One region of the Streptomyces sp. NPDC007945 genome, then DNA from elsewhere that is predicted to be linked to it. Evidence: riboswitches for the same ligand, from Rfam matches in the RefSeq annotation. Region 1 holds a riboswitch; each other region holds the start of a gene.

What was found. A riboswitch is a leader RNA that binds a small molecule or an ion and turns the genes downstream of it on or off. The one in region 1 is predicted to bind thiamine pyrophosphate.
Region 2: linked by a shared signal. The riboswitch ahead of ACFZCF_RS05770 (thiamine ABC transporter substrate-binding protein) and the one ahead of thiO (glycine oxidase ThiO) in region 1 are both predicted to bind thiamine pyrophosphate.
Region 3: linked by a shared signal. The riboswitch ahead of thiC (phosphomethylpyrimidine synthase ThiC) and the one ahead of thiO (glycine oxidase ThiO) in region 1 are both predicted to bind thiamine pyrophosphate.

Annotation. Positions count from the first base shown of each region.
Region 1 is NZ_JBIBJV010000001.1:310,437-317,947, reverse strand. Features, by position in the region: gene ACFZCF_RS01455 (deoxyribonuclease IV) at 1-53, opposite strand, end outside; gene pknB (Stk1 family PASTA domain-containing Ser/Thr kinase) at 60-1,982, opposite strand; gene ACFZCF_RS01445 (thiazole synthase) at 2,085-2,879, opposite strand; gene thiS (sulfur carrier protein ThiS) at 2,885-3,085, opposite strand; gene thiO (glycine oxidase ThiO) at 3,082-4,272, opposite strand; TPP riboswitch at 4,270-4,383, opposite strand; gene ACFZCF_RS01430 (NAD(P)/FAD-dependent oxidoreductase) at 4,466-5,689, shown strand; gene ACFZCF_RS01425 (Rv2175c family DNA-binding protein) at 5,759-6,124, shown strand; gene thiE (thiamine phosphate synthase) at 6,302-6,955, shown strand; gene metF (methylenetetrahydrofolate reductase [NAD(P)H]) at 7,059-7,511, shown strand, end outside.
Region 2 is NZ_JBIBJV010000002.1:100,651-108,161, forward strand. Features, by position in the region: gene ACFZCF_RS05760 (ATP-binding cassette domain-containing protein) at 1-841, opposite strand, end outside; gene ACFZCF_RS05765 (ABC transporter permease subunit) at 841-2,454, opposite strand; gene ACFZCF_RS05770 (thiamine ABC transporter substrate-binding protein) at 2,493-3,581, opposite strand; TPP riboswitch at 3,662-3,771, opposite strand; gene rlmN (23S rRNA (adenine(2503)-C(2))-methyltransferase RlmN) at 3,801-4,913, opposite strand; gene ACFZCF_RS05780 (phosphatidate cytidylyltransferase) at 5,235-6,344, opposite strand; gene frr (ribosome recycling factor) at 6,344-6,901, opposite strand; gene pyrH (UMP kinase) at 6,952-7,511, opposite strand, start outside.
Region 3 is NZ_JBIBJV010000003.1:201,101-208,611, reverse strand. Features, by position in the region: gene ACFZCF_RS11695 (cupin domain-containing protein) at 1-65, shown strand, start outside; gene ACFZCF_RS11690 (DUF5326 family protein) at 228-446, shown strand; gene ACFZCF_RS11685 (helix-turn-helix domain-containing protein) at 731-1,495, shown strand; gene ACFZCF_RS11680 (SsgA family sporulation/cell division regulator) at 1,634-2,074, shown strand; gene ACFZCF_RS11675 (YibE/F family protein) at 2,213-3,583, opposite strand; TPP riboswitch at 3,655-3,791, shown strand; gene thiC (phosphomethylpyrimidine synthase ThiC) at 3,786-5,561, shown strand; gene ACFZCF_RS11665 (hypothetical protein) at 5,625-6,266, opposite strand; gene ACFZCF_RS11660 (metallophosphoesterase) at 6,428-7,511, opposite strand, start outside.

The DNA.
Region 1 (7,511 bases):
GTGGTGGCGAGACCGCCGGCCACGGGGACGTGGCCGCCGACGGGGTTGCGCATGTTCTCTCAGATTCCCTTGATGGTGATGGCGACGGTGGAGCCCTCGGGGGCGGTCAGGCCGCCCGCCACGGACTGGCCCGTGACCTCGTCGCCGAGGAAGGGGAAGCTCTTCTCCACCTTCACCTCGAAGCCCGCCGCCTCCAGTTCCTCGCGGGCCTCGTCGGTCGACAGGCCGACGACGTCCGGCACCTCGACCGGGCGCGGGCCCTTGGAGACGGTCAGGGTGACCGCGTCGCCCTTCGCGGCCCGGCTGCCCTCGGCGAGGGACTGGGCGGCGACCGATCCGGCGTCCTCGGCGGAGTGCACCCGTTCCGGCGCGACGGAGACCTTGAGGCCGGCCTCCTGGAGGATGGCGGTGGCGTCGGCGACGGTCTCGCCGGTCACGTCCGGGACGTCGACCGGGGCGCCCTTGCTGACCACCAGCGCCACGGCCGAGTCGGGGGCCCGCTCGGTGCCCGGCTCCGGGTCGGAGCCGATCACCGCGCCCTGGGCGACGGTCGTGCTGAAGGCCGAGGTGACCATGCCGGGGGCGAGGCCCTGCGCGGTGAGGATCCGCTTGGCCTCGTCGAGCGGCTTGTTCTTGAGGTTGGGGACCTTCACGGTCTCGGGTCCCCGGGAGACGGTGAGCGTGACGGCGGCGTGGCTGCGGACCCGCGCGCCGGGCGCCGGGTCGACGGCCATCACGGTGCCGCGCTCGTACGCGTCGCTGAAGGCGCGCTTCGTCGTGCCCGGCTCCAGGCCCGCGTCGGCGAGCCGGTCGCGCGCCGCCTGCTCGGTCTGGCCGAGGACGGCGGGGACGCGGGTGAACTGGCCGGAGTTGATGTACCAGACGCCGCCGCCGAGGCCCAGGGCGAGCAGCACGCCGAGGACGATCAGGAGCGGGCGGCGCGGCACCGGGCGGAGGGCGCGGCGGCGGGGCCCGGGCGGCGGGGGCTCGGGCGTGGTGAGGCGGCTGGTGTGCTGGACGGCGTGCGGGTCGGCGGTCGCCGGCGCGGGCACCGGGCGGGCGATCACGCTGGTGCGGTCCTCGCCGGTGTCCCGCTGCCCGGTCGTCGCGTGCGGCGGCAGCGCGTCCAGCTGTTCGTCGGTGAGCGCCGCCCGCGCCTCCCGGAGCAGGGCGAGCAGGGCCACGGCGTCGTGCGGCCGGACCTCGGGGTCGCGGGCGGTCGCGGCGGCGACCAGCTCGTCCAGTTCGAGCGGCAGTCCGGGGACGGCGGCGGACGGGGCCGGCACGTCGGTGTGGAGGTGCCGGTAGAGGACCTGGGCGGGGGTGTCGCCCGAGTGCGGCTTGCCGCCGGTCAGCATCTCGTACAGGACGACGCCGCAGGCGTACACGTCGGCCCGGGTGTCGGCGGTGCCGTGCTCGATCTGCTCGGGGGCGAGGTACGCGACGGTGCCGAGGACCGCGCCGGTGGTGGCGGTCGCCGAGCCGACGGAGCGGACGAGCCCGAAGTCGGCGACCTTGACCCGGCCGTCGTCCCCTATCAGCACGTTCTCCGGCTTCATGTCCCGGTGCACGAACCCGGCCCGGTGGGCGGCGCCCAGCGCGGCGAGGACCGGCTCCAGGATGTCCAGGGCGGCGCGGGGCTGGAGGGCGCCGCGCTCGCGCAGCACGTCCCGGAGGGTGCAGCCGGAGACGTACTCCATCGCCAGGTAGACGTACGCGCCCTCGGCGCCCTGGTCGAAGACGGAGACCACGTTCGGGTGCGCGAGGCGGGCGACGGACTTCGCCTCGCGGATGAAACGCTCGACGAAGGCCGCGTCGGCCGCCAGGGCGGGGTGCATCACCTTGAGCGCGAGGACGCGGTCGAGGCGGGTGTCGACGGCCCGGTAGACCGTGGCCATCCCGCCGACGGCGATGCGCGCGTCGACGCGGTAGCGGCCGTCGAGCAGCCGCCCGACGAGGGGGTCCTGAAGGGTCGTGTCCACGGCGTCGAGTCTACGAGCCGGTACGGGCCCGGCCCGCCCTCCGGGCCCCGACCGCAGCACGCTTGTGACGTACCCCGCTCGGGGCCGCTTCCGGCGGCGGGCTCAGAAGGCGGGACGCTCCGGGTCCAGCCGGGCCAGGCCCTCCGTCGGCGAGGACGCCTCCGCGAAGCGGCGGCGGGGGATGCGGCCCGCGCGGTGCGCGAGGCGGCCCGCCTCGACCGCGTGCCGCATCGCCGAGGCCATCAGGACCGGCTCCTGGGCCCGGGTCACCGCCGAGGCGAGCATCACCGCCGCGCACCCCAGCTCCATCGCGAGCGCCGCGTCCGAGGCGGTGCCCGCGCCGGCGTCGAGGATCACCGGCACCCCGGCCCGCTCCACGATCAGCTCGAAGTTGTGCGGGTTGCGGATGCCGAGGCCGGAGCCGATGGGGGAGCCCAGCGGCATGATCGCCGCGCAGCCCACGTCCTCCAGCTTCCGGGCCAGGACCGGGTCGTCGTTGGTGTAGGGGAGGACGGTGAAGCCGTCGTCCACCAGGGTCTCGGCGGCGTCGAGGAGCTCGACCCCGTCGGGGAGGAGGGTCCGCTCGTCGGCGACGACCTCCAGCTTGATCCAGTCCGTGCCGAGGGCCTCCCGGGCCAGCCGGGCCGTGAGGACGGCCTCGCCGGCCGTGTAGCAGCCGGCCGTGTTCGGCAGGACGCGGATGCCGAGCCGGTCCAGGACGGAGAGGACCGAGCCCTGCACCGTGGGGTCGAGGCGGCGCATGGCGACCGTGGTGAGCTCGGTGCCGCTCGCCACCAGGGACCGTTCGAGGACGTCCAGGCTGGGGGCGCCGCCGGTGCCCATGATGAGCCGGGAGGAGAACTCCGTGCCGCCGAGGGTGAACACGTCGTCGGACATCGCGCTCAGCCCCCCTGCACCGCGGTGAGGACCTCGACCCGGTCGCCGTCGGCGAGCAGCGTCGCCGCCCACTCGCCGCGCGGCACGACCGTCTCGTTGACGGCGGCGGCCACCCCGGACGGGGCGGTGGTGAGGCCGGTGACCAGGGCCTCCAGGGAGACGGGGGCGGCGAGCACGCGCGGCTCGCCGTTCACGGACACGTTCATGCGGGCTGCTCCTGACGTGCGGAGAGAGCGGTGGGGAAGCGGCGGGGCGAGAAGGGGCGCGCCTCGTCGGGCAGGACGCCGGTGGTGAGCACCTCCGCCATGACGTCGCCGGTGACGGGGGTGAGGAGGATCCCGTTGCGGTAGTGCCCGGTGGCCAGGTCGAGGCCGGGCAGGGCGGTCGGGCCGAGCATCGGGGCGTTGTCGGGGGAGCCGGGGCGCAGCCCGGCGAGGGTCTCGGTGAGCGGCAGCTCGGTGAGGCCCGGGACCAGCTCGTGGGCGTCGCGGAGCAGCTCGTACACCCCGCCGGCGGTGACCGTGGTGTCCCAGCCCAGCTCCTCGCTGGTGGCGCCGACGACCAGCTCGCCGTTCTCGCGCGGCACGAGGTAGACGTGGCTGCCGCGCACCACCGCCCGCACGGTGCGGGAGAGGAACGGGGCGTACGGGGCGGGGATCCGCAGCCGCAGGACCTGGCCCTTCACCGGGCGGACCGGCGGCAGGACCGACGGAGGCACGCCCGCGAGCCGGCCGCTGAGGCTGCCGGCGGCGAGGACGGTCCGGCCGGCGGAGAGCGCCGTGCCGTCGCGCAGCACGACTCCGGTCGCCCGGTCGCCCGCCACCGTGAGCCGCTCGGCGAGCGCCCGGTGGAAGACCACCCCGGCCCGCTCGCAGGCGGTGAGCAGCGCGGCGGCCAGCCGGCGCGGGTCGACCTGGTGGTCGCCGTCCACCCGGAGCCCGCCGCGCACGCCGGGCGCCAGCATGGGTTCGAGGCGCCGGCACTCCCGGCCGCTGAGCCACTCGGAGGCGAGTCCGCAGCGGGTCTGGAGGGCGTGCAGTTCGCGCAGGTGGGCGCGGTCGTCGGCGTCGAGGGCGACGGCGAGGGTGCCGCAGGCGCGGTAACCGACGTCGAGGCCGGTGGCCTCCTCCAGCTCGGCCGTGAAGGCCGGGTAGCGCGCGGCGGAGGCGAGGTTGAGCCCGAGGAGGGTCTCCTCGCCGTAGTGCAGTTCGGTGACGGCGGCGAGCATGCCGGCCGCGACCCGCGCGGCGCCGCCGCCGGGTTCGGGGTCGACGACCGCGACGGTCAGGCCGCGCAGGGCCGCCCGCCAGGCCGTGACGAGGCCGATGACGCCGCCGCCGACCACGAGGACGTCGGCGACCTGACGGTCTTCTGTTCCTACGGAAGGACGCATGGGCGTTCCCGCCCCTCCCTTCGCCGGCATGACCCGGATCAGGTTCGTACGGTCGGAGGCCGGTCAGCCTCCCTCTCAGCCCGGTGCGTCCGGGCTCCCGCGAGTGGTGTGTGCCCGCCACCCTAGCCTCCGCCGGCGGAGCTCCACAGGGGGCCTCCTGCCTGACGGGTCGTCAGATGCGTATGGTGGACGGGTGAGCGAGCAGAAGCAGACCCAGCGGCACGTGGTGATCGTCGGCGCCGGCATGGCGGGCGTGCAGACCGCCGTCGCCCTGCGCGAGCAGGGCTTCCGGGGCCCCGTCACCCTCATCGGCGCCGAACCCCACCAGCCCTACGACCGGCCCCCGCTCTCCAAGGCGGTCCTCCTCGGAAAGGCCGAGCACTCCGCTTTTGACATCGACTTCGCCTCCCTCGGCGTCGACCTCCGCCTCGGCGTCGCCGTCACCGGGCTGCGCCCCGCCGACCGGGCACTCGACACCGAGGCGGGTCCCGTCGCGTACGACGCCCTCGTCCTCGCCACCGGCGCCCACCCGCTCACCCTCCCCGGCGCCGAGGGCGTCCCCGGCGTCCACCTGCTGCGCACCCTCGACGACGCCGTCCGCCTCGGCCCCGTCCTGGCCGGCGGCGGCTCCGTCGTGGTGGTCGGCGCCGGCTGGATCGGCGCCGAGTTCGCCACCGCCGCCCGCGAGGCCGGCTGCGCCGTCACCGTCGTCGAGGCCGCACCCCTCCCGCTCGCCGGCGCCCTGCCCGACGAGGTCACCACCGCCATGGCCGGCTGGTACGCCGAGAGCGGCGCCGAACTCCTCACGCACGCGCGCGTGGCCGCCGTCCGCCCCGGCGCCGTCGTCCTCGCCGACGGCCGCGAACTCCCCGCCGACGCCGTCGTCGTCGGCATCGGCGCCCGCCCCGCCACCGACTGGCTCGCGGGCTCCGGCATCGCCCTCGACCCCAGCGGCGCCGTCACCGCCGACGAGCGGCTGCGCACCTCCCTGCCCGACGTGTACGCGGTCGGCGACTGCGCCTCCTTCCCCTCCGCCCGCTACGGGGAGCGGCTCCTCGTCCACCACTGGGACAACGCCCTCCAGGGCCCCCGCACGGTCGCCGCCGACCTCACCGGAGCCGACGCCGCCGCCCCGGAGCCGTACGACCCCGTCCCGTACTTCTGGTCCGAGCAGTTCGGCCGCTTCGTCCAGTACGCCGGCCACCACGCCGGCGCCGACACCCTCGTCCGGCGCGGGGACGCGTCCGGCGGCTCCTGGGCGGTGCTCTGGCTGCGCGCTGGGGTGCCGGTCGCCCTGCTCGCCGTCGGCCGCCCGCGCGACCTCGCCCAGGGGCGCAAGCTCATCGAGGCCGGCACCCCCGTCGACCCCGAGCGGGCCGCCGATCCCACCGTGCCGCTGAAGTCCGCCGTCCGGTGACAACCCGGACGGCGGCGGCCGGGGCGGGCCCGACTACCGACTGTCGGTCCCGGATGGCAGGCTTGTCCCGTGACCGAGATTGACGCAAACATCGATGCTCTCGTCCCCGCATGGCTCCACCTCCCCGACATCGCGGAGATGCTCGGCGTCCCGGTGACGCGGGTGCGGCAGCTGGTGAACGAGGGCCAGCTGATCGCCGTGCGCCGCGGCGAGAACAACGCGCTCCAGGTGCCCGCCGCCTTCATCCAGGACGACAAGGTCGTCAAGGGCCTCGCCGGCACCCTGACGCTCCTGCGGGACGACGGCTTCTCCGACGCGGAGATGCTGGAGTGGCTCTTCACCCCCGACCCGACCCTGCCCGGCACCCCCGCGCAGGCCCTCGGCGAGAATCGCGGTACGGAGGTGAAGCGCCGCGCCCAGGCGCTCGCCGTCTGACCCGCCGGAGACCGGGGCGCCGAGTCCGTGACTCCGGCGCCCGGGGCCCCGGCGTGGGAGCGCCGGGTCCGAGACACCCCGGAGCCCGGGACACCGGCCTCCGGACACCGAACCACCACCGCCGGTGCCGCGGCCCCCGCGCCGCGGCACCGGCACCACCCGACGGGGGGAACCACCATGCCCACGCCTCGTGAGCGGCTCGCCGACGCCCGGCTCTACCTGTGCACCGACGCCCGGAAGCGCCAGGGCGACCTGCCCGCCTTCCTCGACGCCGTGCTCTCCTCCGGCGTCGACATCGTGCAGCTCCGCGACAAGGGCATGGAGGCCGGCGAGGAGCTGGAGCACCTCGCCGTCCTCGCCGAGGCCTGCCGCCGCCACGGCAAGCTCCTCGCCGTGAACGACCGGGCCGACGTCGCCCACGCCATCGGCTCCGACGTCCTCCACCTCGGCCAGGGCGACCTGCCCGTCCCCGCCGCCCGCGCCATCCTCGGCGACGAGGTCCTGATCGGCCGCTCCTGCCACGCCGAGTCCGAGGTCGCCGCGGCCGCCGCCGAACCCGGCGTCGACTACTTCTGCACCGGCCCCTGCTGGCCCACCCCCACCAAGCCCGGGCGGTACGCCCCCGGCCTCGACCTGGTGCGGTACGCCGCGGGGCTCGCCCAGGACCGCCCCTGGTTCGCCATCGGCGGCATCGACGAGACCAACCTCGACCAGGTCCTCGACGCCGGCGCCCGGCGCATCGTCGTGGTCCGCGCGCTCACCGAGGCCGAGGACCCGGCCGCGGCCGCCGCCTCCCTCGCCAAGCGCGTCCGGGAGCGGGCCGACGCCTGACGCGGACGGCCCGCCGCGGCGGCCCCCGCACCGCTGTCCGAAAAGGTGTCCACTCCTCGGACGCGGGGTACGCGCCCCGCTGGACCCCGTCTAACCTGCCGGTATGGCCCTTGGAACCGCTTCCGTCCGTTCGGACCGCGCCCGTACGGTCCGCGAGATCCTCGCCGCCGGGACGTCGTACTCCTTCGAGTTCTACGCTCCCCGGACGGCCAAGGGCGAGCAGGTCCTCTGGAACGCCATGCGCCGCGTCGAGGCCGTCGGCCCCAGCTTCGTCTCCGTGACCTACGGCGCCGGCGGCTCCACCCGCGGCGGCACCGTCAAGGCCACCCAGAAGATCGCCTCGGACACCACCCTCACCCCGGTCGCGCACCTCACCGCCGTCGACCACTCCGTCGCCGAACTGCGCAACGTCCTCGGGCAGTACGCCGACGCCGGCATCCGCAACATGCTGGCGCTGCGCGGCGACCCGCCCGGCGACCCGCTGGGCGACTGGGTCGAGCACCCCGAGGGCGTCCGGTACGCGGCCGACCTGGTCCGGCTCATCAAGGAGTCCGGC
Region 2 (7,511 bases), on a different contig from region 1:
GGCCCTCGTCCGTGAGGAGCACGCCCGCCGGGCGGACCAGCAGCGTCCGCTCGCCCTGGGGGGAACCCTCCGGGACCGGGATCCGGCCCCACGGGGTGTCCGCGACGGCCCCGGACACCGTCGCCGGGACGACGTTCTCGAAACCGAGGAAGCGGGCGACGAACTCCGTGCCGGGACGCCGCCACACGTCCACCGGCGTGCCCGACCGGACGATCCGCCCGTCCCGCATGACCACCACCCGGTCCGCGAGCGCGAACGCCTCGCCCTGGTCGTGGGTGACGGCGAGGACCGTCGTGCCGAGCCGCCCGAAGAGCGCCCGCAGCTCCACCACGAGCCGCTCCCGCAGCCCCCTGTCGAGCTGCCCCAGCGGTTCGTCGAGCATCAGCAGCCGGGGCCTCGGCGCCAGCGCCCTCGCCAGCGCCACCCGCTGCTGCTCGCCGCCGGAGAGCGCCGCCACCGACCGCCGGCCGGCGCCCGGCAGCCCGACGAGGTCGAGCAGCTCCTCGACCCGCGCCGTCCGCTCCTCCTTCGGCACTCCGTGCATCCGGAGCCCGAACGCCACGTTCCCCGCGACGTCCCGCTGCGGGAAGAGCTGGTGGTCCTGGAACATCAGGCCCACCCCCCGCCGGTGCGTCGGCACCCCCGCCTGGTCCGCGCCGCCCAGCAGCACCCGGCCCCCGTCCAGCGCCCGGAGCCCGGCGACGGCCCGCAGCAGCGTCGACTTGCCGGACCCGCTCGGCCCGAGGACGCACACGATCTCGTGGTCGGCGACCTCCAGGTCCACCGCGTCGAGGACCGCCCGGGCCCCGAACCGTACCGTCGCTCCGTCAAGGGTCAGCATCAGAACTCCCCGGTGGTCCGGTCGGTCCGCAGCCGTTCGAGCAGCAGCAGGGAGACCGCGCACACCACCATCAGAATCGTCGACAGGGCCATCGCCTGCCCGTAGTTGAGCTCGCCCGGCCGGCCCAGCAGCCGCGCCACCGCGACCGGCAGCGTCGGGTTGTCGGGCCGCGCGATGAAGACGGTCGCCCCGAACTCGCCGAGCGACACGGCGAAGGCGAACCCGGCCGCGATCAGCAGCGCCCGCCGCACCAGCGGCAGGTCCACCTCCCGCCAGGCCCGCCACGGCGAGGCCCCGAGCACCGCCGCCGCCTCCCGCAGCCGCTGGTCCACCGCCCGCAGCACCGGCAGCATCGTGCGGACCACGAACGGCACGCCGACCAGCGCCTGTGCGAGCGGGACGAGGATCCAGCCGGCCCGCAGGTCGAACGGCGGCTCGTCCAGCGTGATGAGGAACCCGAAGCCGACGGTCACCGCCGACACCCCGAGCGGCAGCATCAGCAGCGCGTCGAAGCCCCGCACGAGCCGTCCCGCCCGCCTCGTGAGCGCCGCCGCCGCGAGCCCGCCGATCACCACCGCGATCGCGGTGGCCGCGACGGCGTACCGCAGCGAGTTCCCGACCGCCTCCAGCGGCGGCACCAGGAACGTCCCGGCCTCGTCGAGCGAGCCGAGCGCCCGGTAGTAGCGGAGCCCGTACCCCTCCGGCGTCGCGAAGGAACGCTCCACCAGCACCCCGAGCGGCAGCAGGATCAGCACCGCCACCGAGGCCAGCACCCCGCCGAGCAGCGCCCACTGCCCCACGCCGCGCGGCCGGCGCGCGGTCGTCTCCGGGGACACCAGCCGCAGCGCGGTCTCCCGGCGCCGCACCGTCCGGGCGTGCACGGCGAGGATCACGCCGACCGCCACGAACTGCACGAGCGTCAGCACGGCCGCCGTCCGCAGGTCCAGCAGCCGGGCCGTCTGCCGGTAGATCTCCGCCTCCAGCGTCGTGTACGCGTCCCCGCCGAGGATCTGCACGACGCCGAAGGACGTGAACGTGAAGAGGAAGACCATGAGGGCGGCCGCCGACACCGCCGGCACCAGCGCCGGCAGCGTCACCGACCGCCACGCCGTCCACCGGGACGCGCCGAGCACCCGGGCCGCCTCCTCCTGGCGCGGGTCGAGCTGGGCCCACAGCCCGCCGACGGTCCGGACGACGACCGCGTAGTTGAAGAAGACGTGGGCGAGGAGGATCGCCCACACCGTGGTGTCGAGCCGCAGCCCCCACAGCACGTCGGTGAACCCGCCCCGGCCCACCAGGGCCAGGAACGCCGTGCCGACGAGGACCGTGGGCAGCACGAACGGCACGGTGACGACGGCCCGCAGCACGCCCTTCCCGGGGAAGTCGAAGCGGGCGAAGACGTACGCGCCCGGCAGCGCCACGAGCAGCGTGAGCCCGGTGGAGGCGGCCGCCTGCCAGACGGTGAAGCCCAGCACGTCGAGGATGTCCGAGCGGCCCAGGGTCGCCCCGATCGCCCCGAGGTCCCAGGCGCCGTCGGGCCGCAGCCCGCGCTCGACGATCGACACGACGGGCCAGGCGAAGAAGACCGCGAAGAACGCGACGGGCAGGGCCATCAGCCCCAGCCGCGCCGCGCTCCCCCTCGGGTCGCGGCTCACTTGCGGACGAGCGACGACCACTGCCGGATCCACGCCTCGCGCTGCGCGGCGATCTTCTCCGGCGCCACCGTCTCCGGCTTCTCGATCACCACGCCGTGCTTCGTGAACAGCTCCGGCAGGGCCGCGTCCTTCGCGACCGGGTTCACGAACATCTGGAGCGGCATGTCGTCCTGGAACCTCTTCGAGATCAGGAAGTCGATCAGCGCCTTGCCGCCCTCGGGGTTCTTCGCCCCGTCCAGCAGGCCGGCGAACTCGATCTGCCGGAAGCAGGTGCCGGTGGACACCCCGGTGGGCGCCTCCTTCGGCTGCGGCTCGGCGTACAGCACCTCGACGGGCGGGCTGGAGGCGTAGGAGACGACCAGCGGACGGTCGCCCTTGGCCTCCTTGCCGCCGGCCGAGCCGGAGAACTCCTGGTTGTAGGCGAGCTCCCAGCTGTCGACGGTCTTCACGCCGTTCGCCTTCAGCTTCGACCAGTACTCCTGCCAGCCGGAGTCGCCGTACTTCGCGACCGTGCCGAGGAGGAAGCCGAGGCCCGGGGACGAACGCTCCGGGTTCTCGACCACGAGCAGGTCCTTGTACTCCGGCTTCACCAGGTCGTCGAAGGACTGCGGCGGCGCCAGCTTCTTGTCCGCGAAGTACTTCTTGTCGTAGTTCACGCAGATGTCGCCGGTGTCGATCGGCGTGACCCGCTTGTCGAGCTTGAAGGTGTCCGGGATCCGTTCGGCGCCCTTCGCCTCGTACGGCACGAAGATGCCGTTGTCGACGGCGCGGGACAGCAGGGTGTTGTCGACGCCGAAGAAGACGTCGCCCTGCGGGGAGCCCTTGGTGAGGATCTCCTTGTTGACGGCCTCGCCCGCGTCACCGGCCTTCAGCACCTTCACGGTGAAGCCGGACCGCTTCGTGAACTCGGCCAGCACCTCCTTGGAGGCGTTGAAGGAGTCGTGGCTGACGAGCGTCACGGTCTTCGGCGCGGGCTCCCCGCTCTTCCCCGCGGCGTCGCGGGCGGACTCGGTGGAGCAGGCGGCCAGGCCCGTGACGCCGAGCGCCGCGGCCAGCGCCGCGACGGCGGCCTTCTTGGTGTGCATGTGTGGTCCTCCTGGGTGGGACCAGGAAGAGACGCGGCCCTGCCCGCGACCGGGGACCGGACGCGGGCAGGGCGCAACAGCTCGAGGTACGACCGAACTTCCTACCCAGAATGACCTGGGCGAGGTTCAGAGGGTCTGCGGTCTACGGTTACCGCACTCTCAGCGCTGTGGCGCTCCCCTGTCGGAATATGCAGGTGTGTTCGAGCACAGGGTACAAGGTCAGCGCTCGGACGCGGCGAGCTGTCCACAGGCGCCGTCGATCTCCTGGCCACGGGTGTCCCGGACGGTCACCGGCACGCCGTGCCGGGCGATGGCCTCGACGAAGGCCTTCTCGTCCTCCGGCCGGGAGGCGGTCCACTTCGAGCCCGGCGTCGGGTTCAGCGGGATCAGGTTGACGTGCACCCGCTTGCCCTTGAGCAGCTTGCCCAGCAGGTCACCGCGCCACGCCTGGTCGTTGATGTCCCGGATGAGGGCGTACTCGATGGAGACCCGGCGGCCGGACTTCTCGGCGTACTCCCACGCCGCGTCCAGTACCTCCCGCACCTTCCAGCGGGTGTTCACCGGCACCAGCGTGTCCCGCAGCTCGTCGTCGGGGGCGTGCAGCGAGACCGCGAGGCGGCACTTGAAGCCCTCGTCGGCGAAGCGCAGCATGGCCGGCACCAGGCCCACGGTCGACACGGTGATGCCGCGCTGCGACAGGCCGAGGCCGTCGGGCTCGGGGTCGGTCAGCCGGCGGATCGCGCCGACGACCCGCTTGTAGTTGGCGAGCGGCTCGCCCATTCCCATGAAGACGATGTTCGACAGTCGCGCGGGACCGCCGGGCACCTCGCCGTCGCGCAGCGCGCGCATGCCGTCGACGATCTGGTGCACGATCTCGGCGGTCGACAGGTTCCGGTCGAGACCGGCCTGCCCGGTCGCGCAGAACGGGCAGTTCATGCCGCAGCCGGCCTGCGAGGAGATGCACATCGTCACCCGGTCCGGGTAGCGCATCAGCACCGACTCCACGAGCGTGCCGTCGTGCAGCCGCCACAGGGTCTTGCGGGTGGTGTCGTCGTCGCACGAGATGTGCCGCACCACCGACATCAGGTCGGGCAGCAGCTCCCCGGCCAGCTTCTCCCGCGAGGCGGCCGGGATGTCGGTCCACTCGGCGGGGTCGTGCGCGTACCGCGCGAAGTAGTGCGTCGACAGCTGCTTGGCGCGGAAGGGCTTCTCGCCGATCGCGGCGACGGCCTCCTTCCGCTCGGCGGGCGTGAGGTCGGCGAGGTGCCGCGGCGGCTTCTTGGCTCCGCGCGGGGCGACGAATGTGAGTTCTCCGGGCAGCGGACGGGCCACGACGGCGTCTCTCCTCAAACAGGAACGAGGTCGGACGTCCCGCGTCGGCGGGGAGTGCGGCAGGGCGATGCCGGGCGACCTCACTGGACCGTCCCCGCGGTGGCGAGGACGACGAAGGGCCCGGACCACAGGTCCGAGCCCTTCCAGAGTACCCGCTGTCCGTCAACCCGTTCCGACGAAGAGCGCGAGCAGCAACCACACCACCGGCGCCGTCGGCAGCAGCGAGTCCAGCCGGTCCATGCTGTGTCCACGTGCGGCTCCGCCGCGAGGCGCCGTGCCCGGGCGGCAGACCCTGACGAACAGGACCCACCACCCGACCGGTCAACCCGTCCCGACGAACAACGCCAGCAGCAGCCACACCACCGGCGCCGTCGGCAGCAGCGAGTCCAGCCGGTCCATGATGCCGCCGTGCCCGGGGAGCAGCGTCCCCATGTCCTTGATGCCGAGGTCCCGCTTGATCATCGACTCGCCGAGGTCGCCGAGCGTCGCGCTCGCCGCGACCGCGAGGCCGAGGAGCAGGCCCTGCCACCAGGTGCCGTCGTCGATGAGGAACTGCATGCACAGCGCGCCGGCCGCCATCGCGAAGGCCACCGCGCCGAAGAGTCCCTCGCGGGTCTTGCCGGGGCTGATCCGCGGCGCCAGCTTGTGCTTGCCGAAGCGCCAGCCCACCGCGTACGCCCCGGTGTCGCTGACCACGGTGAGCAGCAGGAAGGTCAGTACCCGCCACGGTCCGTCGTCGGCGGTCAGCAGCATCGCCACGAAGGTCGCCAGGAACGGCACGTAGAACGCGGCGAAGACGCCCGCCGTGACGTCCTTCAGGTACCCCTCGGGGGGTTCCGTCATCCGCCAGACGAGCACCGCGAGCGCCGTGAGGGCCATCGCGACCCAGGCGCCCTCGGGGCCCCGCACGTACCCGGCGACGACCATCGCGGCGCCGCCGACCGCGAGCGGCACCAGCGGCGCCTTGATCGCCTTGCGCTCCTGGAGCCGCGAGGTCAGCTCCCAGAGCCCCACGACCACGGCCACCGCGATGACGCCCACGAAGGCCGGCTTCCAGATGAACAGCGAGGCGATGATGACCGCCCCGAGACCGACGCCGACCCCTATGGCCGCGCCCAGGTCCCGGCCCGCGCTCTTCTTCTGCCGGGGCCCGGGGGCCGCCGACGGCGGAGGAGGCGGGACGGGGCTGGGCATGGGCTCCTGCGGGTGCTCGTGCGGGGTCTCGTCACGGAACAGGGGACCGCCCGGGTGGGCGGCCCCCCGTCCGTGTCCGTCCTGGAAACCGCCGGCGGGTACGTCGGGCACGATGGGCATGGGGCGAGTCTGCGCCGCCCGGTGCCGATCGTGGGCGGGACCCGCCGGGGCAGGCCCCTGGTCGGGTCCGCCGAGACCTGAACCGGCCGCCGGCGCCCCCCAGGATGAGTCGTTCATCAGACCTCGAGGAGCTCGGCTTCCTTGTGCTTCAGCAGCTCGTCCACCTGCGCCACGTACTTCGCGGTGGTGTCGTCGAGCTCCTTCTCCGCACGGCGGCCCTCGTCCTCGCCGACCTCGCCGTCCTTGACGAGCTTGTCGATGGTCTCCTTGGCCTTGCGGCGCACGGAGCGGATCGAGATCTTGGAGTCCTCGGCCTTGCCCTTGGCGACCTTGATGTAGTCGCGGCGGCGCTCCTCGGTCAGCTCCGGGAAGACCACCCGGATGATGTTGCCGTCGTTGCTCGGGTTGACGCCGAGGTCCGAGTCGCGGATGGCCTGCTCGATGTTGCGCAGCGCGCTCTTGTCGAACGGGGTCACCACGGCCATGCGCGGCTCCGGCACCGAGAACGACGCCAGCTGGTTGATAGGGGTGACGGCCCCGTAGTAGTCGGCCACGATCTTGTTGAACATCGCCGGGTGCGCACGGCCGGTGCGGATCGCGGCGAAGTCCTCCTTGGCGACCACGACCGCCTTCTCCATCTTCTCCTCGGCCTCGAGGAGGGTCTCTTCGATCACCACATGCTCCTGCGTGTCGTCGCGTTGTGTCGGTTGAGGGCGGGCCTGGGTCAGGCCCGGGTGCCCTGGTCGCTCACGAGTGTGCCGATCTTCTCACCCGTGACGGCGCGCGCGATATTGCCTGCGGCGAGCAGTTCGAAGACGAGGATCGGGAGCTTGTTGTCGCGGCACAGGGTGATGGCGGTGGCGTCGGCGACCTTGAGGTCGCGGGTGATGACCTCGCTGTACTCCAGGGCGTCGAACTTGACCGCGGCGGGGTTGGTCCTGGGGTCGGAGTCGTAGACGCCGTCCACGCCGTTCTTGCCCATGAGGAGGGCCTCGGCGTCGATCTCCAGGGCCCGCTGGGCGGCGGTCGTGTCGGTGGAGAAGTACGGCATGCCCATGCCGGCGCCGAAGATGACCACGCGGCCCTTCTCCAGGTGGCGCACGGCGCGCAGCGGGATGTACGGCTCCGCGACCTGGCCCATGGTGATGGCGGTCTGGACGCGGGAGTCGATGCCCTCCTTCTCCAGGAAGTCCTGGAGGGCGAGGCAGTTCATCACGGTGCCGAGCATGCCCATGTAGTCGGAGCGGGCGCGGTCCATGCCGCGCTGCTGAAGCTCGGCGCCGC
Region 3 (7,511 bases), on a different contig from region 1:
ACCGCTTCCACCACATCAGCGAGGACCTGCGGGTCCTGGTCGTCTTCTCCCCGCCGGAGGCGTGAGGGCGCCCGAGGGTCTCGGGGCCGGACCCCTGGTTCCCCTAGGGGGCGGATCAGGGGAGAGCCCGGGCTTCCGGGGCCCCGCCGGGCCGGGGGGCCCGCCTAGCCTTGAGGCGTCGGGGACGGAGGGTTCCGGACAGCACGTCGAGAGCGAAGGAGCGGGCCATGGCCGTACAGGAGATTCTCGCGGGACTGCCGTGGTGGGTGAAGTGGGTCGCCATACCCGCTCTGGTGCTGCTCGTCTTCGGCGGAGTCATCACCAGCGTGCTCACCTTCGTGGTGAGCCTGCTGTTCAAGGTGCTGCTGTTCGTCGCGCTCGTGGCCGGACTCATCTACGTCGTCCGGAAGTTCGGGGCCCCGTCGAAGTCCGACCGCGACTGGTAGCACGAGCTACTCATCGGTATTCAGCTGCTGCCGGGTGTTAGCCCGGCAGAGGGAACGCGCTGGTGGAAACGGGTGGGGGTGAGGACAAGCCACTAGAGTGGCAGATCTCCGCCGAGTCGGGGACTACGGTCGTAGATCTCCGGCAGACCAGCGGCTTCCCGCTCGTCCCTGAGGGGCCCGTGCATCGGGCCCCATAGGCGTCCCAGGCCCGGCGGGTGCGCGGGGGCGGCCCCCGCGAACGGATGCAGCGCATCCGTTGTCACGCCTGGGGGTGACCTTTGGCCATGGCCACGCAGACAGCTGCGCCGACCCTGATCGGCTCGGTGCAGCGGGCGCTGAGACTTCTGGAGGCCGTGGCCTCCCATGCGGACGGTGCCCCCGCCAAGCAACTCGCCCGGGAGACCAACCTCCCGCTGCCCACGACGTACCACCTTCTCCGCACCCTGACGCACGAGGGCTATCTGCTCCGCGAGAAGGGTGTGTTCCGTCTCGGCGAGGCAGCCGCCCGGCTGGCCCGCGACGGCGCGGTGCAGAATCGTCGCATCAAGATCGAGGACCTCCTTGCCCGCTGGCGGGACGAGATCGGTGTACCCGTCTATTTCGCGCTCTACCGCGACGGCGAGATCGAACTGGTCTCCGTGGCGGACACTCCCGACTCCCCCGCCGTGGAGGAATGGGCCGGCTTCCGGGAGACCGGACACGCCCACGCGATCGGCCAGTGTCTGCTCAGTCAACTCGATCTGAAATCTCGTCAAGACCACCTCGACCGACACCCGGTGGAAGCCATCACTCCGCACACGGTGCGTAACCAGCGGATACTTTTGGATCGTTTGGGCGGTTTGGGGCGAATGGAGCCCCTGGTGGAGCGGCAGGAATATGCGCTCGGCACGGTTTGCGCCGCAATCCCCCTCACGGTGGGGGACACGGCGGCCACTCTGGCCATTTCTCTCCCTCTTCACCAGGAAGAACGGTTGCTCCCAGCAGTCGAGCGGCTACAGAAAGAGATCGGGAAGCTCTTCAGTTCCTTCGCCCTCTCTATCAGTATCTGAAAAATCACTCCTTGTGATCCGCTAGCGCGTACAGCACGATTGCGTCAAGAGGGCCACGGGGGATCATTCCTGGCCGTTTCGGTCACAGCTTTCAGCAGCTGTGTTTACACAACTGCTCCATCTACTGCGGGGTACATGATGCGAGAGTCGGTTCAGGCCGAGGTCCTGATGAGCTTCCTCGTCTCCGAGGAGCTCTCCTTCAAGATCCCAGTCGAACTGCGATACGAGACCCGGGATCCCTACGCGGTGCGGATGACCTTCCACCTCCCCGGTGACGCGCCTGTGACCTGGGCCTTCGGCAGAGAGCTGCTGCTCGACGGGATCAACCGCCCGAGCGGCGACGGCGACGTCCACATCGCCCCGACCGAACCCGAGGGCCTGTCGGACGTCTCCATCCGGCTCCAGGTGGGCGGCGACCGCGCCCTCTTCCGCGCCAGCGCCCCGCCGCTGGTCGCCTTCCTCGACCGCACGGACAAGCTGGTGCCGCTCGGTCAGGAACAGGCGCTGGGCGACTTCGAGGACAGCCTGGAGGCCGCGCTCGGCAAGATCCTCGCCGAGGAGAGCGCCGGCCCCGCCTGACGCCGGCCCGACCCGTACGCCCGACGTCGGCACCCCTCCCGTACCGCCGGCGCCGGGGCCCCTCCCGTACGACCGCCGCGGGCGCCCCGCTCCGTACGGCCGCCGACGCGGTCCGCGCGTACGGCCGCCGCGCGCGCGTCACTTCGCGCGGCGCCGCCGTCCGCCGCCACCCGCGGCCCGGCCACCCGCCTCCGCCGCCGAGGGACGGTCGGCCGAGACCACGAGCGCCGCGAGTGCCGTCGTGACCGGAACCGAGGCGACCAGACCGATCGAGCCGACCAGCGTCCGGACGATCTCCTCCGCCACCAGCTCGCTGTTGGCCACCGTCCCCATGCTGCTCTGCGCGATGGTGAAGAGCAGGAGCAGCGGGAGCGCGGCACCGGCGTAGGCCAGGACCAGCGTGTTGACCACCGAGGCGATGTGGTCGCGGCCGATCCGGATCCCGGCCCGGTACAGGGCGCGCGGACCCATGCCGGGATCGGCCTGGTGCAGCTCCCAGACGGCCGAGGTCTGGGTCACGGTGACGTCGTCCAGGACACCGAGCGAACCGATGATCACCCCGGCCAGCAGCAGGCCGGACATGTCGATCTCCGGGTAGAGACCGTGGATCAGCCCGGTGTAGTCGTCGGTGTTGCCGCTGAGCGAGGCCCAGCCGATGAAGAAGGAGCCGAGCAGGCCGATCAGCAGCAGGGAGATCAGCGTGCCCAGGACCGCGACCGAGGTCCGGGCCGACAGGCCGTGGCACATGTAGAGCGCGAGCAGCATGATCGCGCTCGACCCGACCACCGCCACGATCAGCGGGTTCGACCCCTCCAGGATCGCGGGCAGGATGAAGAGGGTGAGCACCAGGAAGCTCACCGCGAGGGCGATCAGCGCCATCACGCCCCGCATCCGGCCGACGAGCACGACCGCGAGCGCGAAGATGCCCGCGAGGACCGCCATCGGCACCTTCCGGTTCACGTCCGTCACCGAGTACTGGAGGTCCTTCGGGGCGTCGGGGGCGTAGGCGACCACCACGCCCTGGCCCTCGTCCAGTTGGCGCGGGGCGTCCGGCTGCACGATCTCGGTGAACCGCCGCCCCTGGTCCGGGCCGCTGGTGACCTCGATCGTCGCCTTCTCGCACTGCCCCTGCTGCGCGTTGACCGCCTCGCGGCCCTGCGGCGTGGAGGTGTCGCCGGTGGGCGGCACCTGTGCCGCGTTCACGTCCTTGCAGTCCACCCGCTCGACCGCCACGACCTTGCCCTGCTCGGTCTGCCGGTCGAAGCCGACGCCGGTCCGCTCGTGCGCCGGCGTACCGCCGGGCCACAGCACCGCGAGGCCGACGACGACGGCGGTGGCGAAGGGGATGAGGACCGCCGCGATGACTCTTCGCAGATGGCGCGAGACGGGCGCGGCGGGTCCGTGGCTGTGGCTGTGCCCGTGGCCGGAACCGTGGTCAGGACCGTGCTGGCCGAAACCATGCCCGTGCTCGTGGCCGTGCGGATCGGGGGACTGCTGGGGGGAAGTCACCGCCCGATCATCGCAAGAACGGCGGGGGCCCACTGTTCAGCACGCCCGGGAGGGCGCTAGCCTCGTGACACCTTTGCACACGCGGGAGCTCGGAGCACCGGGCTGAGAGGGCGCTGATCACCGTACGCACACGTACGGGAGGAGGCTGCGCCGACCGCCGAACCTGTTACCGGGTAATGCCGGCGTAGGGAGATTCGGTCACATGACCCTTCAGGATGCACGCACGCCTGCCTCCAGCCAGGACGAGCGCACGCCGGGCTGGCACAAGGGATACGTCGAGGGCTCCCGCCCCGACCTCCGGGTGCCGGTCCGCCGGGTGCACCTCACCAACGGCAAGGACGTGACGCTCTACGACACGTCCGGTCCGTACACCGACCCGGCCGTCGACACCGACGTGCGCCGGGGCCTCCTCCCGCTCCGCGAGAACTGGATCATCGCGCGCGGCGACACGGAGGAGTACGCGGGCCGTCCGGTCCGCCCCGAGGACGACGGCATCAAGCACACCTCGCCGCGCGGCGGCGGGCTCAAGAACCTCGACGCCGTCTTCCCCGGCCGTCCGAGGCTGCCCCGCCGGGGCCGCGACGGGCAGGCCGTGACCCAGCTCGCGTACGCCCGCCGGGGCGAGATCACCCCGGAGATGGAGTACGTGGCGATCCGGGAGAACGTCTCGCCCGAGGTCGTCCGCGAGGAGATCGCGGCGGGCCGCGCCGTGCTGCCGGCCAACGTCAACCACCCGGAGATCGAGCCGATGATCATCGGCAAGCGGTTCCTGGTGAAGGTCAACGCCAACATCGGCAACTCGGCCGTCACCTCCTCCATCGAGGAGGAGGTCGAGAAGATGACCTGGGCGACCCGCTGGGGCGCCGACACGGTCATGGACCTGTCCACCGGCCGCAACATCCACACCACCCGCGAGTGGGTGCTGCGCAACTCCCCCGTGCCGATCGGCACCGTGCCGCTCTACCAGGCCCTGGAGAAGGTCGACGGCAAGGCCGAGGAGCTGACCTGGGAGATCTACAAGGACACGGTCATCGAGCAGGCCGAGCAGGGCGTGGACTACATGACCGTGCACGCCGGCGTACTCCTGCCGTACGTGCCGCTCACCGCGCGCCGCAAGACCGGCATCGTCTCGCGCGGCGGTTCGATCATGGCCGCCTGGTGCCTCGCGCACCACAAGGAGAACTTCCTCTACACGCACTTCGAGGAGCTCTGCGAGATCCTCGCGGCGTACGACGTCACCTACTCGCTCGGTGACGGGCTGCGCCCCGGCTCGATCGCGGACGCCAACGACGACGCCCAGTTCGCGGAGCTGCGGACGCTCGGCGAGCTGAACACGATCGCCAAGCGGCACCACGTGCAGACGATGATCGAGGGCCCGGGCCACGTCCCGATGCACAAGATCAAGGAGAACATCGACCTTCAGCAGGAGATCTGCGAGGAGGCGCCGTTCTACACGCTCGGCCCGCTGACCACGGACGTCGCGCCCGCCTACGACCACATCACCTCGGGCATCGGCGCGGCCATGATCGCCTGGTGGGGCACCGCGATGCTCTGCTACGTCACGCCCAAGGAGCACCTGGGCCTGCCGAACCGCGACGACGTGAAGACCGGTGTCATCACGTACAAGATCGCGGCGCACGCGGCGGACCTGGCCAAGGGGCACCCGGGCGCGCAGGAGTGGGACGACGCGCTCTCCGACGCCCGCTTCGAGTTCCGCTGGGAGGACCAGTTCAACCTGGCCCTCGACCCCGACACCGCCCGTGAGTTCCACGACGAGACGCTGCCGGCGGAGCCCGCGAAGACCGCCCACTTCTGCTCGATGTGCGGTCCGAAGTTCTGCTCGATGAAGATCTCCCAGGACATCCGCCGCGAGCACGGCGGGGACCTGAAGAAGGAGGAGATCGAGGCCGGCATGGCCGAGAAGTCGGCGGAGTTCGCCGCCTCCGGCAACCGCGTCTACCTGCCGATGGCGGAGTAGCGGTCGCCGGTACCGGACCCGCCCCGGCCCGCGGTCCACGGGGGGATCGCGGGCCGGAGCGCGTCAGGCGGGCGGTGGTGCCGGGTCCCGGTCGGGGTCGGCCGCCGTGGCCGCGAGGGCGGCCTGGAGGAAGGGGATGACGCCGCGCTCCAGGAGGGCGTGGCGCCAGGCGGCGCGGGCCCGGGCGAGTTCGTCGTCGGGGGCGCCGGTCTCGGCCGGGCTGTTGCGGAGCGCGGTCAGGAGGAGTCCGGCGCCCGCGCAGAGCAGCCCGGCGGCGGCGAGGGCGCCGAAGACCAGTCCTGCGGTGAGCAGCGTGGTGCCGAGGGCGGCGTCCGGGGCGAGCCAGTGGACCACGGCGCCGACCAGCAGGAAGATCGCGGCGGCGGTGCCGGCGAGGACCGGGACGAGAACCGTGAGGACCGCGACGGCCCCCGGGGACTCGTCGGGGGCGGGGCTCCGGGGCACGTTGGAGGCGGCCCGACCCGCTTCGCGGACCTGGGTGAAGTGCTCGTACTCGCTCGCCGCCGCGGCGGTGATGAGCGCTGTCGCGTTCAGCGCCATCGCGCGGAGCTGACCGGCGGTCAGCCGGGTGCCCGCGCCGACGAGTTCCGGCCGTTCCGGAGCGGTGCGCAGTGCGTCGTCGAGGACCCGCTCGTACTCGGCACGGTCCTCGGTCAGCAGGTGCGGAGCCACGTTCATGTGCATCCCCCGATGCTCGACGGGCCGGGACCGGCCGTGGAGAACGGCGGTCCGGGCGGAAGCGGAGGAGAGCCTGCCTAACTGGGGAGACCGATGGTAGGGCCGTGACCGTGCGCACTGACAGGGGGTTTCCGGAATTCGCCCCCTCCGGATGCCCGGAGCGCGGGTCAGTCCGCCAGCGGGAGCTGGACCACCAGCAGCTTTCCGGCCATGGTGACGCCGCCGTCCATGGCGATGGCGAGGCCGTCGGCGTAGACGTGCGGGCCGTCGACGACCGGGCGGGAGTCCTCCTCGCCGTCCTCCGTGCCGACCTGGCCGAGAAGGTACGGGATCGGGCTGTGGCCGTGCACGACCCGGGAACCGCCGTAGGTGCCGAGCAGCTCCTGGACGGCCTGCGGGCCGCCGTCGTCGCGGAAGGCGAAGCGCTTGGTGAACTTCCGGAAGAGGTCCCAGACCTCGTCGGCGTCGTTGCGCGTGAGGATCTCGTGGACGGTGTCGTTGACGTCCTCGATCGTCCCGCCATAGTCGAGGTACGCGGTGGTGTCCGAGTGCAGCAGGAGGTGGTCGTCCTCGCGGACGACGGCGTCGAGCCGGGACATCCACTGGAGGTGGACGTCCTGGAGGCGGTCCATGTCGTGCTTCTGTCCGCCGTTGAGCAGCCAGGCGGCCTGGAAGGTGGCGGTGCCGGCCCCGGAGTTGACGGGGGTGTCGCCGAAGCGCTTGGCGCCGATGAGGAGCAGCTCGTGGTTGCCCATGAGCGCCTTGCAGTAGCCGCCGGCGGCGGCGGCCTCGGCGGAGAGCCGCATGACGAGGTCGATGACGCCGATGCCGTCGGGTCCGCGGTCGGTGAAGTCGCCGAGGAACCAGAGCCGGGCGTTGCCCGCGGCCCAGCCGCCGTTCTCGTCGACGAGGCCCTGGGCGCGGAGGGCGGCGAGGAGTTCGTCGAGGTAGCCGTGGACGTCGCCGACGACGTAGAGCGGCCCGGGGCCGTCGCCGGTGGGCGCGGGCGCGGGAGCGGCGGCCGGGGCGACGGGGACCTGGAGCGTGTCGCCGCGCTGGATGACCGGGAGGTCGCGCTCGGTGGGCGTGTAGCCGTCCGGGAAGTCGTCGGGGAAGCCGCCCGCACCGGGGTGGGCGGTGGCGGCGACGGGCGCGGCTGCCACGGGCGCGGCGCCGAAGGGATGCGCGGCCAGGGGGTGGGCGGCGCCGGCGGGCGCGGCCGGGGCCTCGGGGTACGCGGCGGGCTCGGGG